Regions from separate parts of the Fodinicola acaciae genome, predicted to be linked through region 2. Evidence: riboswitches for the same ligand, from Rfam matches in the RefSeq annotation. Region 2 holds a riboswitch; each other region holds the start of a gene.
The links. A riboswitch is a leader RNA that binds a small molecule or an ion and turns the genes downstream of it on or off. The one in region 2 is predicted to bind ZMP and ZTP.
Positions count from the first base shown of each region.

Region 1: linked by a shared signal. The riboswitch ahead of folP (dihydropteroate synthase) and the one ahead of GNX95_RS06575 (cyclodeaminase/cyclohydrolase family protein) in region 2 are both predicted to bind ZMP and ZTP.
Region 3: linked by a shared signal. The riboswitch ahead of GNX95_RS07245 (serine hydroxymethyltransferase) and the one ahead of GNX95_RS06575 (cyclodeaminase/cyclohydrolase family protein) in region 2 are both predicted to bind ZMP and ZTP.

Region 1 covers NZ_WOTN01000002.1:520,085-524,855, reverse strand. Annotated here, with positions in the region: gene GNX95_RS17755 (M14 family zinc carboxypeptidase) at 31-2,553, opposite strand; gene GNX95_RS17750 (hypothetical protein) at 2,649-3,113, shown strand; ZMP/ZTP riboswitch at 3,128-3,222, shown strand; gene folP (dihydropteroate synthase) at 3,292-4,140, shown strand; gene GNX95_RS17740 (DNA-directed RNA polymerase subunit beta') at 4,137-4,771, opposite strand, start outside.
Region 2 covers NZ_WOTN01000001.1:1,390,636-1,395,406, reverse strand. Annotated here, with positions in the region: gene GNX95_RS06590 (arginase family protein) at 1-753, shown strand, start outside; gene GNX95_RS06585 (pyridoxamine 5'-phosphate oxidase family protein) at 780-1,283, shown strand; gene GNX95_RS06580 (bifunctional 5,10-methylenetetrahydrofolate dehydrogenase/5,10-methenyltetrahydrofolate cyclohydrolase) at 1,280-2,053, opposite strand; gene GNX95_RS06575 (cyclodeaminase/cyclohydrolase family protein) at 2,050-2,598, opposite strand; ZMP/ZTP riboswitch at 2,625-2,712, opposite strand; gene GNX95_RS06570 (peptidylprolyl isomerase) at 2,718-3,398, opposite strand; gene GNX95_RS06565 (TetR/AcrR family transcriptional regulator) at 3,457-4,059, opposite strand; gene GNX95_RS06560 (SDR family NAD(P)-dependent oxidoreductase) at 4,162-4,771, shown strand, end outside.
Region 3 covers NZ_WOTN01000001.1:1,538,833-1,543,603, reverse strand. Annotated here, with positions in the region: gene GNX95_RS07255 (alpha-mannosidase) at 1-1,814, shown strand, start outside; gene GNX95_RS07250 (hypothetical protein) at 1,880-2,479, opposite strand; ZMP/ZTP riboswitch at 2,526-2,633, shown strand; gene GNX95_RS07245 (serine hydroxymethyltransferase) at 2,657-3,922, shown strand; gene GNX95_RS07240 (GNAT family N-acetyltransferase) at 4,152-4,771, shown strand, end outside.

The sequences.
Region 1 (4,771 bases), on a different contig from region 2:
TAGGGGTTGGACGCGTTTTACGTTGTCTGGTTACGTCGTTTGGATCGCCAACGGCGTGACTCCGGCGCCGCGAAGCTCGGTCGGCAACGCACGGACCCACGGCTCGGGATCGGCCGGAGCCGCGCGGCCGCCGTCGACCACGAGCAACACCGAGTCGGGTCCGGAAACCGTACGGTAGGCGACACCGTGCCTGGCCAGCAGCTGGCCGGTTGCTGCCGCCTCGGCCGGCCGCACGCGGATGGCCAGGAGCGCGTCCGGCGCCCGGGTGAGCTCGCCGGCCGCCTGCGCGGCCTTCTGCTCGGCGGCCAGCCGCTGCGGCGCGCGTACGCCTGGCGTCACCGTGCCGCGCGACGTGGTGATGGCGTTGAAGAGCAGCTTGGCGCTGCCGTCGGAAAACGCGCGGAAGTTCGGGTCGATCGCGAAAACCGTGACCCGGCCGGTGCCGACCGGCTCGCTGATCTCGGCCGCGGTGCCGCCGAGCTCTTCGGCGCCTTCCTGATAGCCGGAGACATACCAGTCGGCGGAGTTCGCCGGCGGATAGCTGGCCACCACGGTCGCCGGGTTGGCCGCGGTCATCACCGGATCGCCGTTGTACATCACCCAGTCGGTCGCGCCGACACCGGCGGTCAGCGGCGAGTTCGGCGTGCGTACGCGGAAAAGCGTGCCCGGCGCGGTGCCTTTCGGGTCGCGCAGGACCGCGGTGGACAGGCCGAGGCTCGCCGCGAGTTGTGCGCCGCCTTCCCAGCCGACGTAGTGGCCGCCGGCGTTGGTCCAGTCGGCCAACGCTTTCTTCCCGGTGTCACCGAGCAGAGTTTTCACTGTCTTCGCGTCGATGTCCGGCACGATCAGGGCGTCGAGGTTGGACAGCACGGACGGGCTGACCTGACTCGGGCTGAGAACCGTCGAGGGGATCTTCCAATCCTTGTCCAGCCGCCAGCGCAGCCAGCCGGCGCTCTCCGACGGCCGGAACGGACTGGAGGTGTAGGAAAGGATGCCGATCCGCGGCAGGCCGGATGGCAGCCGCAGCTTGGGCACCGTCACCGGCGAGACCGGCGACGCGCCTTTCACCAGCTGGCCGGAACGGCCACCGTCCACATTGGACAACAGGGCCATGCTCCAGCCGGAGACGTCGTAAAAGTACGGGAAAGGCACGTAGGTGTTCTCGTTGAGCATCGCCTGGATCCAGTGCTTTTCCTGCTGGTCCATCGGGATCCAGTACGTCCCGGCCGGCATGGTGGTCGCCGCCGGTGCCCGGCCGTACGCGGTGAAGTCCTTGACATACAACGGTTTCGGCAGCCGATAGACGCGAACACCGGCCTGCTGGAGGCGCTTGACCACGACCAGCGTGTCGCGCTTCTTCGCCGGATTGTCGGTGCGCAGGAAATAGCCGCAGACCTTGATGTCCGGCACCGGCAGCTGCACGGTGTGGCCCGGGTTGTAGACCTTGTTCGGCTGCAGCGCGCACTCCTGGCCCTGTTTTCGCGCCTGCACATAGCCGTCGTGCCAGCCGGTCAGGATCGCCTTTCGCTGGCTCGCGCCGGCGAACAGCGACGCCATGCCGGAGGTGTAGTGTTTTTCGGTCTGCAGCGGATAACTGGCCTGCTGGCCGACCTCGAAGGTCATCCCGGCGGCGCCGAACTGCGTGGTCGGCACGCTGTCGCCGTAACCCTGATAGAAAAGGTCATAGCCGGACTGGTAGGTCTCGAAGGCGAACTGCTTGGCCGTGAAAGCGGCGGCGTTGGCGGAGCCGTACACGTTGTTGATCCACTGCACCGACGCGTCCGAGGTCTCGTGGTAGGTCGGATCGGTGTTCGGCGGGAAGAAATAACCGTCGCCACCCATGCCGTGCTCGTCGATGTAGAGCTGCGGCGGGTATTTCGCCAGCAGGTCGAGCTTGCCCTGGGTTTCCGGCTGCGTACGGGCGAACCAGTCGCGGTTCATGTCGAAGGCGTAGGCGTTCTGCCGGGTGTTGGCGGCCCGACCGTCCGGGTTCTGCGACGGGATCAGGCCGACGACGGCGTTGTCCAGGATGCGGCTCGCGACGCAGTCGGTGCGGTCGGTCAGCTCGTACGCGATCCGGTCCACCGCGTCGCCGCCGGCCGGCTCGTTGCCGTGCACGTTGGCCGACAGCCAGAGGATCGCCGGCATCCGCGCCTGGATGGCCGTGGCGACCGCCGGCGGCAGGTCGGGCCGGCGCAGCAGCTCGGCGTCGTGGCTCAGCTGGCGCAGCGCGGCCGGCGAGAGATTCTTCTTGCGTGACACCAAAGCGTACGTGAGCCGCCGGCCGGTCGCGGTGGTCGCGAAGGTGCCGGTGACCAACTGGTCGCTGGCCCGGTCGACAGCGGCCAGATACTGGTTGAGCTGGTCGCCGGTGGCCTGCCGACTGCCGAGATCGAACCCGAGCACCTGTTTGGCCGTCGGGATCTTCCCGGCGAACACCGGCGTCGTCGACACCGTGTCGCACGTCGCCGCCGCAGCCGGTCGCGCCGCGGCCAGTCCCCCGCCGATCACCAGTGCCGCCGCGGTCGCGGCCACCCATCCGAGTTTTCGCACGCCAAGGCTCCGTTTCCCCAAGACAGCCTCAACATAAAGGCAAAGCACCGGAATGCCGCCGGCGCCGACCTCTATCGGACACTAATCTGCAGGTCGTGACCTACTTTCCGAGCCTGTCCAAGGTGCCGCCCAAACGCGCGCACACGCTGACCGAGCCGCGGCCAGTGCAACTGCACCTGGGTTGGGGGCTGCTGATGCTGTGCTGGCTGTGCATGCTCGCGCTGTCGGTCTATTCGCTGTTCCACGACCCGAAAACCAGCGGTTCGACCGTCTTCTGGGTGGTCTTCTGGGCTCTCGCGGTGTCCGCGATCATCCTCCGCGGCTGGTGGGGTGGCCCGCGGCCGTGGGTCTACATGAAGCTGCTCGCGCAGATCCTCGGACCGCTGTTCCTGATCGGTGGCGTCATCTTAGCGGGGATGGCCGTCGTGAGTTTCGGCGTCCAGCCACAGATGGCCGTCTATCTCCTGCCGACCCTGGTCTGCGGTGGCTCGCTGCTGGCGGCCGGCATCCTGCTGTCGACCCGGCCGGTACGCGCCTTCTACGAGCAGCCGTCCGGCTGAGCGTTGGTAAGGTGTTGCCGAGTCGTAACTGGCGTGTCGAGATGGATGTGACCATCGGGGAGCGGCTCCATCCCTCGGGATGTTCGTGCCGTACGCCTGGGCCTCTGGAATGGCTCTGGGAGGCGCGGCTGTGGTGCATCCGGATTCGTCGCTGCTAGGTGGTTTCGAGCGGCCCCAGCTGGTCGGGGTCGTCAATATCACCACCGACTCGTTTTCCGACGGCGGCAGATTCCTCGCCGCGCGGGACGCGTTGGCACATGCGCGGCGGCTGCGCGCCGACGGCGCGGACATCATCGAGCTCGGCCCGGCGGCCAGTCACCCCGATGCGCGGCAGCTGACCGCCGAGCAGGAGATCCGGCGCCTGGCCGATGTCCTCGACGAGTTGGTCGCCGCCGGCATCCCGGTGTCGGTCGACTCCTTCCGGCCACAGACCCAGCGTTTCGCCAGCGAGCACGGCGCCGCGTACCTCAACGACATCCAGGGCTTTCCCGATCCGGGCCGATACCGGGAGCTGGCCAAGCTCAGCTGCCAGCTGATCGTGATGCATTCGGTGCAGCGCAGCGGACCGGCCACCCGGGTCCTGACCGCCGCCGAGACGGTGTGGACCGGCATCGAACGGTTTTTCCACGAGCGGTTGACCGCGCTGCAGGCGGCCGGTGTCGACCGGGACCGGCTGGTCATCGATCCGGGGCTCGGCTATTTCCTTGGCCGGACTCCCGAGCCGTCGATGCTGGCGCTCAACCAGCTGAGTGCGCTCAAGTCACGGTTCGGGGTGCCGGTCCTGGTCTCGCCGTCGCGCAAGTCGTTCCTGCGTACGGTCACCGGCCGCGATCTCGACCAGATCGGCCCCGCCACCCTGGCGGCGGAGCTGTATGCCGCCTGCCACGGTGTCGGCTTCATCCGCACTCACGATGTCGCCGCCATTCGCGACGCGCTCACCGTCTTCCAGGCACTGGACGCCGTACGACGGGAACCGGCCGCCTCCCGGGAGGGAGACGGCCGGTTTCCGGCTAGCGCGGACTCCTAGCGGTTGTAGCCGCCGTAGTCGTAGTCGTCCAGCGGCACCGCCTGGCCACTGCCCTGTCCAAAGACCGAGTAGTCGCCGCTGTCGGTGTACGGGGACATCGAGTAGACCGAGGCACGCGCCTCCTCGGTCGGCTCGACCCGGATGTTGCGGTAACGGGAGATGCCCGTACCGGCCGGGATGAGCTTACCGATGATGACGTTCTCCTTCAGGCCCAGCAGCGAGTCACTGCGCGCCGCGATGGCGGCGTCGGTGAGCACCCTGGTGGTCTCCTGGAAGGAGGCCGCGGACAGCCACGAGTCGGTGGCCAGCGACGCCTTGGTGATGCCCATCAGGGACGGACGGCCGGAGGCCGGCTCGCCACCCTCGGCCACCACGCGACGGTTCTCCGCCTCGAACGAGGCACGCTCGATCGGCGCGCCGGGCAGGAAGTCGGTGGAACCCGAGTCGATGATGATGACCCGCTTGAGCATCTGCCGGACGATGACCTCGATGTGCTTGTCGTGGATCTGCACACCCTGCGACCGGTAGACCTCCTGGACCTCGCGGACCAGGTGCAGCTGCACCTGACGCGGGCCGAGGATCCGCAGCACCTCGTGCGGGTCGACGGCACCCTCGGTGAGCTTCTCGCCGA
Region 2 (4,771 bases):
GCCGCCGAGTCGGCGCGATTTCTGAAGGCAGGAGCGCATCGTACGGCGGAGTTGATGCCGGCCGACGAGGTGCGGGTGGTGCCGGTACGCGACGACACCACCGACCTGGTCGACGGCGTGCGCGCACTCGACGTGTTGGTCGACAATCTCCGCCTGACAAGGGAAACTCTCGCCACGATCGACGACTTCGTGATCACCGCCGGCGGCGAATGCGCGGTCGATCTGGCGCCGGTGGAGGCGGCCAGCCGGCGATATGGCGACGAGTTGACATTGTTGTGGATCGACGCCAACCCCGACTGCTATGGCCCCGGTGACCTGCGTTCGGGCGCGTTCCACGCAATGATCGTGCGTACGCTGCTCGGCGACGGTCCGACAGCGTTGACGCCGGGCCGGCTGCTGCGGCCTGAGCAGGTCATTCTGGCCGGCGTCCGCGAGGTGGACGACTGCGAGCGCGAGTATATGGTGAAAACTGGTCTGCGCGCGTACGGCGTCGACCGGCTCGAAGAAGCGTTTTCGCAAGTCAGCGGACCGATTTACGTACATGTCGACTTGGACTCGCTCGACCCGGCGGAGTTCGCCTCGGTCGGCTATCGCTATCCAGGCGGCGTGTCGCCGGGCCAGCTGATCGAGCTCCTGAGCCGGCTCGACAACGTCGTCGGTGCGGCGATCACCGAGCATGCGCCACGCGGCGAAAACGCCGCTGAGGCCGACATCATCCGCCGTCTTGGTGCCGCGTTGCGTCGAGGTCTCTAGTGTCACCACCGACGAAGGAGGTAACCATGGTGGAGCCGACGACCAGCCTGGATGCGCGCTACAGCGGCGAAGGGGCGACCGCGACGCGGTGGTCAGACGCGGTGGCGGCGTTGACGAGGGCGGAGCTGTTCTGGCTGTCGACCGTACGACCTGACGGCCGGCCGCACGTGACGCCGTTGCTGGCTGTGTGGCTCGGCGACACGCTTTATTTCTGCACAGGTGGCGACGAACGCAAGGCGGTCAATCTCGCGGCCAACCCCGAATGTGTCCTCACCACCGGTGCCAACGCGTTGCGTGAGGGCCTGGACATCGTGGTCGAAGGCACCGCGACGGTGGCCTCCGACCACGACCTGCTCCAGCGCGTGGCCGACACGTACGAGGCGAAATACGGCTCGGAATGGCATTTCGAGGTCGAGGACGGCAGGTTCCGCGGTGACGCGCCGACGCCGGCACTCGTGTTCGAAGTCCGGCCGAAGGTGGCTTTCGGCTTCGGCAAAGGCGAATACAGTCAGACACGCTGGCGGTTCTAAAGACCGAACGCGGTGTGATGCAACAGTACGGCCGTGGTCACCGGACCGACTCCGCCCGGCACCGGGGAAAGTCCGGCGACCCGGCCGGCGACAGCAGGGTGGACATCGCCGACCAGGCCGCCGTCGTCGGTCGTGTTCGTACCGACATCGATGACGATGGTGTCCGGCCGAACGTGCTCCGGCCGGAGCAATCCCGGCCGGCCGGCGGCGACCACCAGGATGTCGGCCGCGAGCGTGACCGCGGCGAGGTCCTTCGTACGCGAATGCGCGACGGTCACGGTGGCGTCGCGGTCCAGCAACAGATGAGCCAGCGGTTTCCCGACGACGGTCGAGCGGCCGACGACGACAGCCTGGCGGCCGGCGATCTCGACGCCGTGATGATCGAGCAGCCGTACGACCGCTTCTGCCGTGGCTGGTGGGAAAGCCGGCAGTCCGCAGGCGAGCCGGCCGAGGCTGACCGGATTCGCGCCGTCGACATCGCGCTCGGGGTCGATCGCCGCCGCGACCTCGGCCGCCGGCCGGTCACCTGGCACCGGCGTCTGCAGGATGACGCCGTCGGCGTCCAATGTGGACAGTGCGGACAGGTCGCGGACGATCTCGCACTGGATTCCGACTTTCGTCGCGGCCATTGACAACGACCGCACATACCAGGCGCTGGACGGGTCATCGGTCACGGTGACGATCGCCAGCCGCACCTTGCGTGTCGCCGCACGGTCGGCCGTACGCGCGCGCAGCTCAGCCGCGAGTTCCTTGCCAGACAACGAGATCATGACGAGATCGCCGCTCGTACGGCCGCCGTCAACCGATCGACGTGCGCCAACAGATCGTCCACATCGGACACCCCCGGCGGCAGCTCACCGCGCGCGTTCACCTCGACGTTGACCCGAGACGTGCCGGCGGCGGCACGTACGGCCTCACCGGCCGCCGCGATGTCGGTGATGACGTTTTTGTTGACGACCGGCAAAACCTCGTCGGCCAGCGTCAACAGTCGGCGGCACAGCGCCAGAACCTCCAGCGGAGGGATCATGGCGCCGGCGAGCGCCTTCGCCAACGGCTCCGACCGCTGGTCCTTCGGCAGCTTGTACGCCTCAGCCACCGCACCGAAAGCGGCGATGTCGTCCTCGGCCAACCGTACTGCCGCGGCGATGAGCTGGTCGGCATCGGCGGCGAGGCGTGGAGCGTCGCTGTAGCGCGCCACCATCGCCAGCAGTGCGGCCGCCTGCGCGGCGTGCAGGCCCGCGCTGGCGCCGCCGCCAGGTGCCGGCGCGCGGCTGGCCAGCCGGGTCAGGAACTCGTCAATTGTCAGATTCCGCAAGGAAAACTCCGATCAGCCGTCGCTGACCTCGGAGCCCAGGCGGTCGACACCGATGCCTATCTGGTGCGGTCGCTCCCCGGTGGTGACCCACCCTCGCCAGTCGCGGCCGCACCGTCACCCTACCGGCTGGAGATCTGCACGTGCAGAAACTCGGTGAAGGCGTACGGATAGCCGTCGCCTTCGCTGTTCTGGTCGTCCTGGCCGGCCGCGACGATCTTCTGCAGCACGTCCATGCCGCCGGTCACCTTCGCGAACGGCGTGTAGTTCGGCCGCAGCGTGGTGTCCTTCCAGGTGAAGAAAAACTGGCTGCCGTTGGTGTTCGGGCCGGCGTTGGCCATCGCCACCGTGCCGGCCGGATAGGTCGCGCCGGCCAGGTTCTCGTCCGGGAACTGGTATCCGGGGCCGCCGCTGCCGGTGCCGGTCGGGTCGCCGCACTGCAGCACGTAGATCCGCGCCACGGTCAGCCGGTGGCAGTGCGTCCAGTCGTAGTAGGCGCGCTCGGCGAGATAGCGGAAGGAGTACGTCGTGCACGGCGCCTTGTCGGTCAGCGCCTGGATGGTGATGATGCCGCGGTTGGTGATCAGTCGTGCCACGTACGGCCTGGCCGCCGCCTTCGGGTCGAAGGTGGGGATGCCCTTGAACTTGTCCTTCGGCTTGACCGCGGTGTACGCGCACGCCTCCGCGGCACTTTTGGCCTGCGGCTTGGCATCCGCGTCAACGGTCCGCGGCTCGGCGGAAGCCGCGCCGGACAACAACAGGACCAGAGCGGCGACGGTCAGGGTGATCACACTGCGGCGCATCGCATCGACCTCCGAAACGGTACATGGGGTGCGCCAGCCTACGACACCGGATCGCCGGTCAGCCGACCAACGCGTCCCATGCGGCCATCGCGCCGTCGACGACCTTCGAGAGGGTCGCCGCGTCGGACCCGTCGCGCGACCGGATCGACAGTCCATGTTGGACGGTCGCGTAGAACTCGGCGATCGCGGCGATGTCCGCGTGCGCCGGAAGGTCGCCGTCGGCAACCCCCTGCTTCAGTCGCTGCGACAGCATGTCGACAAATTCTCGCCGCGCGTCGGCGAGAAAGTCGCGTACGGCTTCGTTCTCCGGATTGGACACAGTGGCGGCCAGTACGACCATGCAACCAGGTGGTGTGGCCGGATTGGCATAGATCTCGACGTTGTCTCGCAGCATCGTCTCGACCGCCTCGCGTGCGGTCTTCGCGCGCTTGAACGCGCGCTCGCTGGTGCCGCCCTCGACCTTCCCGTAGAGCTCGACGGCCTCCCGGAACAGCGCCTCCTTGCAGCTGAACGCCGCGTACAGGCTCGGGGAGTTGATCCCCATCGCGGCGGTCAGGTCGCTGATCGACGTGCCTTCGTAGCCGCGGGCCCAGAAAACCTCCATTGCCGCGCGCAGCGCCGCGTCGCGGTCGAACGTACGCGGCCGTCCACGGGTCGCCATCGCACCTCCATTTTGTATCGATCACCACAATAACCTTGCGATCGCTGGTTGGGCACTGGTACGGCTACTTATGTATCGACCGACACAGAAATGGAGGACGGCATGAGCCTGACCGGTAAGGTGGCGTTGGTGACCGGTGGCAGCCGGGGGATCGGCGCGGCCATCGCCAGGCGGCTGGCCAGCGACGGCGCGGACGTGGCGATCACGTACGAGCGTGCCGAGGACCGCGCCAAGGAGCTCGTCGCCGGCATCGAGGCGACCGGCCGGCGCGCGGTGGCCGTACGCGCGGACAGCGCCGACGCGGCCGACGTGGTGGCGTCGGTCGAGCGTACGGTGTCCGAGCTCGGCCGGCTGGACATCCTGGTCAACAACGCCGGCATCTTCCCGAGCGGCCCGCTTGAGGACCTGACCGTCGAGGAGATCGACCGGACCCTCGCCATCCACGTACGCGCCGTGCTGGTCGCCGCACAGGCCGCCTCACCGCACTTGCCGCAAGGCGGCCGCATCGTCAGCATCGGGAGCAACCTGGCCGACTACGTGCCGCACGCCGGCATCGCGCTCTACTCGGCCAGCAAGTCGGCGCTCAACGGGCTGACCAAGGGGTTGGCGCGCGACCTCGGACCGCGCGGCATCACCGTGAACGTCGTGCACCCGGGGCCGACCGACAGCGACATGAACCCGGCCGACGGCGAGCACGCGGAACCGCAGCGTG
Region 3 (4,771 bases), 150 kb from region 2:
TGGACACCTACAACGCGGTCTTCTCCGGCGAGGAGCTGACCCGGGCGGTCAGCCAGTACGCCGAGAAGGGCCTCGGCAGCACCTCGCTGATCCCGTTCGGCCACGGCGACGGCGGCGGCGGCCCCACCCGCGACATGCTCGAGCGCGCGCGCCGGCTGGCCAACCTGGAAGGCGCGCCGAAGGTCGTCGTGGAGAAGCCGGAGGAGTTCTTCAAGCGGGCTGAGGCCGAATACGCCAACGCGCCGGTCTGGTCCGGTGAGCTCTACCTGGAGTTCCACCGCGGCACGTACACCAGCCAGCACCTCACCAAGGCCGGCAACCGGCGCAGCGAGCACCTGCTCCGCGAGGCCGAGCTGTGGGCGGCGACCGCCGCGTTGCAGGGCAAGGAATATCCGTACGAGAAGCTCGAAGAGCTCTGGAAAACCGTGCTGCTGCACCAGTTCCACGACATCCTGCCGGGCAGCTCGATCGCCTGGGTGCACCGAGAGGCACGTGAGACGTACGCACGCGTCGCCGGCGAGCTGGAGACGTTGATCGGCGCGGCGCAGGAAGGCGACGGTGACGGTGCCAGCCAGGGGATCCGCGTGTTCAACGCCGGGCCGCTGGCGCGTTCCGAGGTCGTGGCCGTGCCGGTTGAGCTGGCGCATGGCGTCGAGGCGGACCAGAAACTGGCCGACGGACGGGTCGCCATGTGGTCGACCACGCCGGCTCTCGGCACCGGATCGGCCGAGCCGACACTGCCGAGTGGTGTCACTCCGGTGTCGGTCAGCGACCGCCGGCTGGACAACGGGCTCGTACGGATTTCGTTGGACGACAACGGTTTCCTGCGCTCGATCTACGATGTGGCGGCCGACCGGGAGGTGCTCGCGCCGGGGCAGGTGGGCAACCTGCTGCAGCTGCATCCCGACCACCCCAACCAGTGGGACGCCTGGGACATCGACAAGTTCTACCAGCACTCGCACCGCGATCTGTCCGAGGTGGACAGCATCGAGGTGCTGGACGCCGGCCCGCTGACCGGCGCGATCCGGGTCCGCAGGTCGTTTGGCGCGTCCAGGATCGACCAGGTGCTGCGGCTCGGCGCCGGCAGCCGGCGGCTGGACATCGAGACCGAGATCGACTGGCACGAGGACGAGAAGGTGCTCAAGGCGGCCTTCCCGATCGACGTACACGCCGACCGCACGGCCTCGGAGATCCAGTTTGGCCACGTCCACCGGCCGACGCACCAGAACACCAGCTGGGACGCAGCGCGGTTCGAGGTCTACGCGCACCGCTGGGTCCACGTGGGCGAGCCGGGCTACGGCGTGGCGGTGGTCAACGACGCCACCTACGGCTACGACGTCGGCCGGACGACGCGCGATGGCGGTGGCACGACGACGACCGTACGGCTGACACTGCTGCGCGCGCCGAGGAGCCCCGACCCAGAGACCGACCAGGGCGTGCACCGCTTCACCTACTCGATCCGCGCCGGCGCCGGCATCCCGGACGCGGTCGCCGAGGGTTACGCGCTCAACCTGCCGCTGCGTGTCGGCGCCGGCGCTCCGACCGAGCCGCTGGTCGACGTGTCCGGCTCAGGTGTGATCGTCGAGGCGGTCAAGCTGGCCGAGGACCGGTCCGGCGATGTCGTCGTGCGGCTCTACGAGGCACACGGCGCACGTACGACCGCGTCCGTACGTGCCGGCTTCGACCTCGCGTCCGCCGGTGTGGTCGACCTCCTGGAGCGGCCGCTCGAGTCCGCCGAGACGGTCGACGGCGAGCTGCGCGTGCCGCTGCGGCCGTTCCAGATCGTGACCGTACGCCTCAAACCGGCTCGCTAGACCCTCCCGAGGGTGACGTTTCGACGGTCGTCAGAACACCTCGAAACGTCACCCTCGGCGTCGTGTCAGCGGAGCGGGTTGACGGTGTCGTGGAAGATCTCGCGGATGTCGGCGGAGTCGCTGCCACAGATGGCGTACGTGGCGGCGATGACGAGGCGGCGGTCGATCGCGGGGTCGTTGACCTCGACGCTGAAGCGTGCGCGCAGGCCGGTGTGGCGGCGGATGCGTACGCTCACCGCGCGGCTGCCTTGCTTGCTGAAGACCATCTGGAACGGCATGACGACACCGTCCGGCACCAGGATGAACGGAAACACGTAACGGATCGAGCTGACGCCGACGGCACGTGAGACCAGCAGCGGAGCGTCGTTCTGCTCGATCGTCCACGGACTGTACGTGAAGTTGCGGAAGTGCGACTCGATGGTGCCCAGCAGGCCGTAACGCGGTCCGAAGACCTTGTGGCCGCCGAAGCTCGCATAGCCGGCGATCTCCTGGAGTCCGCGACCGACCCGGATCTCGGCCAGGTCGCGGAGGTTGGACGTGACCCGCTTGACGATCCGAGCCACCGGCTCCCGCTGACCGCGTATGTAAAAGTCGAGCTGCGTCGCTTTGAACGTGTATCGCGTACGCACCGTGAATCGGTCGAGCGTCTGCAAATCGGCGGTCACGGAGGCAGGGTAGGGCTGCTGCGCCAGCCGAGCGAGTCGGTAGGGTGGGCGGTGCCGCGACTGGCGTACGGGACGTGGAAACGACCACGAGGGAGCGGCACAGCCCGGAGCGATCCGGGAGCCAACCGGAGTGTCGCGCGCCTGGGCACACCGCAGCCCGAGCCGCCAGGAGAGCCGATGACCCAACACCATCCCGCACTGTCCGCCGAGGACCCAGAGCTCGCCGCGCTGATCGCGGCCGAGGAGCAGTTGCAGGCCGACACGCTGCGGATGATCCCGTCGGAAAACTACGTGTCCGCCGCCGTGTTGGAGGCGACCGGGACCGTACTCACCAACAAGTATTCGGAAGGCTACGCCGGCAAGCGTTACTACGAGGGCCAGCAGAACATCGACCCGATCGAGACGCTGGCCGCCGACCGCGCGAAAGCGTTGTTCGGTGCCGACCATGCCAACGTGCAGCCCTACTCCGGCTCGCCCGCCAACCTGGCCGTCTACCTGGCCTTCCTGCAGCCGGGGGACACCGTGCTCGGCATGGGACTGCCGGCCGGCGGTCACCTGACGCACGGCTGGAGCGTGTCGGCGACCGGCAAGTGGTTCAAGGCGGCGCATTACGGCGTACGCAAGGACACCGGCCGGATCGACATGGACGAGGTCCGCGACCTGGCCAGGACAGAGCGGCCGAAGCTGATCATCTGCGGTGGCACGGCGATCCCGCGCACCATCGACTTCGCGGCTTTCGGTGAGATCGCGCGCGAGGTCGGCGCGGTGCTGCTGGCCGACGTGGCCCACATCGCCGGCCTGATCGCCGGCGGTGCGCATCCGTCGCCGTTCCCGCACGCCGACGTCGTGTCGACGACGACCCACAAGACGCTGCGTGGTCCGCGTGGCGCGATGCTGATGACCAAGGAGGAGCACGCGAAGGCGATCGACCGCGCGGTGTTCCCCGGCCTGCAGGGTGGTCCGCACAACCACACGACCGCGGCGATCGCGGTGGCGCTGAAGGAGGCGGCCACCGATGACTTCAAGGCGTACGCGCGGCAGATCGTCACCAATGCCAAGGCGCTCGGCGAGGAGCTGGCCAAGCGCGGCTTCGACCTGGTCTCCGGCGGCACCGACAACCACCTGCTGCTGATCGACCTGACCAGCAAGGACATCCCCGGCAAGCCGGCCGCGAAGGCGCTGGACCGGGCTGGCATCGTGGTCAACTACAACACCGTGCCGTTCGACCCGCGTAAGCCCTTCGACCCCTCCGGCATCCGGATCGGCACGCCGTCGCTGACCTCGCGCGGCCTGCCGGCCTCGGAGATGGCCACCGTCGCCGAGTGGATCGACCGCGTGGTCGCCGCCGAGAAGGCCGGCGACGAGGACACCATCGCGAAGGTACGCGCCGAGGTGAAGGCGCTGATGGACGGATATCCGGCTCCGGGCGTCCCGGTCGCATGATTCAGATCCGGGCAGGCGGCCGATGAGGATGCCGGCCGCCTGCCCGGATAATCGTTACGCCGGCCGGCATCCGGCTGGTACGGTCTGCTCCGGACCGTGACATCGCCTGAGGAGGTGAGACCCGTGAACGTTGATCAGTGGGTGCTCTCCCGCCTCGTCACGGTCGGCGACTGACCTAGGGGCCTAGTTGTCGCCGGAGCGCCGCACGGCACTCCGGAAGGTGAAAACAATGGACTCCACACTCGTGGTCAACCGCGTGTCCGCGCGGCAGTGGCACGCCTTGGAAGACGACCTGGTCGTCGGTCGCGGCGATGTCTCACGGCGTCCGGACGGTCGCGTGTTCGTCAGCGTCGATGCCTGGCACCCCGCGGTTTTCGACCAGCTCGCGGCTGTGCTGCTGGCCGAGCTGCCCCGGCCGCTCTACACCGTGGTCGACGAGGACGATGTCGACCTGACCTGCGGCTGGGAACGCGCCGGTTTCGTGGCGCGGCGCCGGGAATGGGAATACGTGCTGGCGACCGATCCGCGGCTGACCGGCCTGGACGTGGCCGTACGACCGCCGGATCTGACGATCGGCGCGGCGCGAGAGCGGCCGGTGCACGCGCTCTATCGCGCGATCCGCGAGGAGGTCGACGCCGCCGTCGGCTGGCAGGAGATGCCGGCCGAGGTGCTGTCGCCGCTGCACGACGTGTCGGCGTACGCGGTGGCGACGCTGGCCGGTCGCGACGTCGGCCTGGTGCGGGTCGCGCCGTTGACCCGCCGGCCGCGCGTCGGCCTGATCGCGGTGCTCGCCGCATACCGTCGTCGCGGCATCGCCCGCGCCATGCTGGCACATGCGCTCGATTCGTT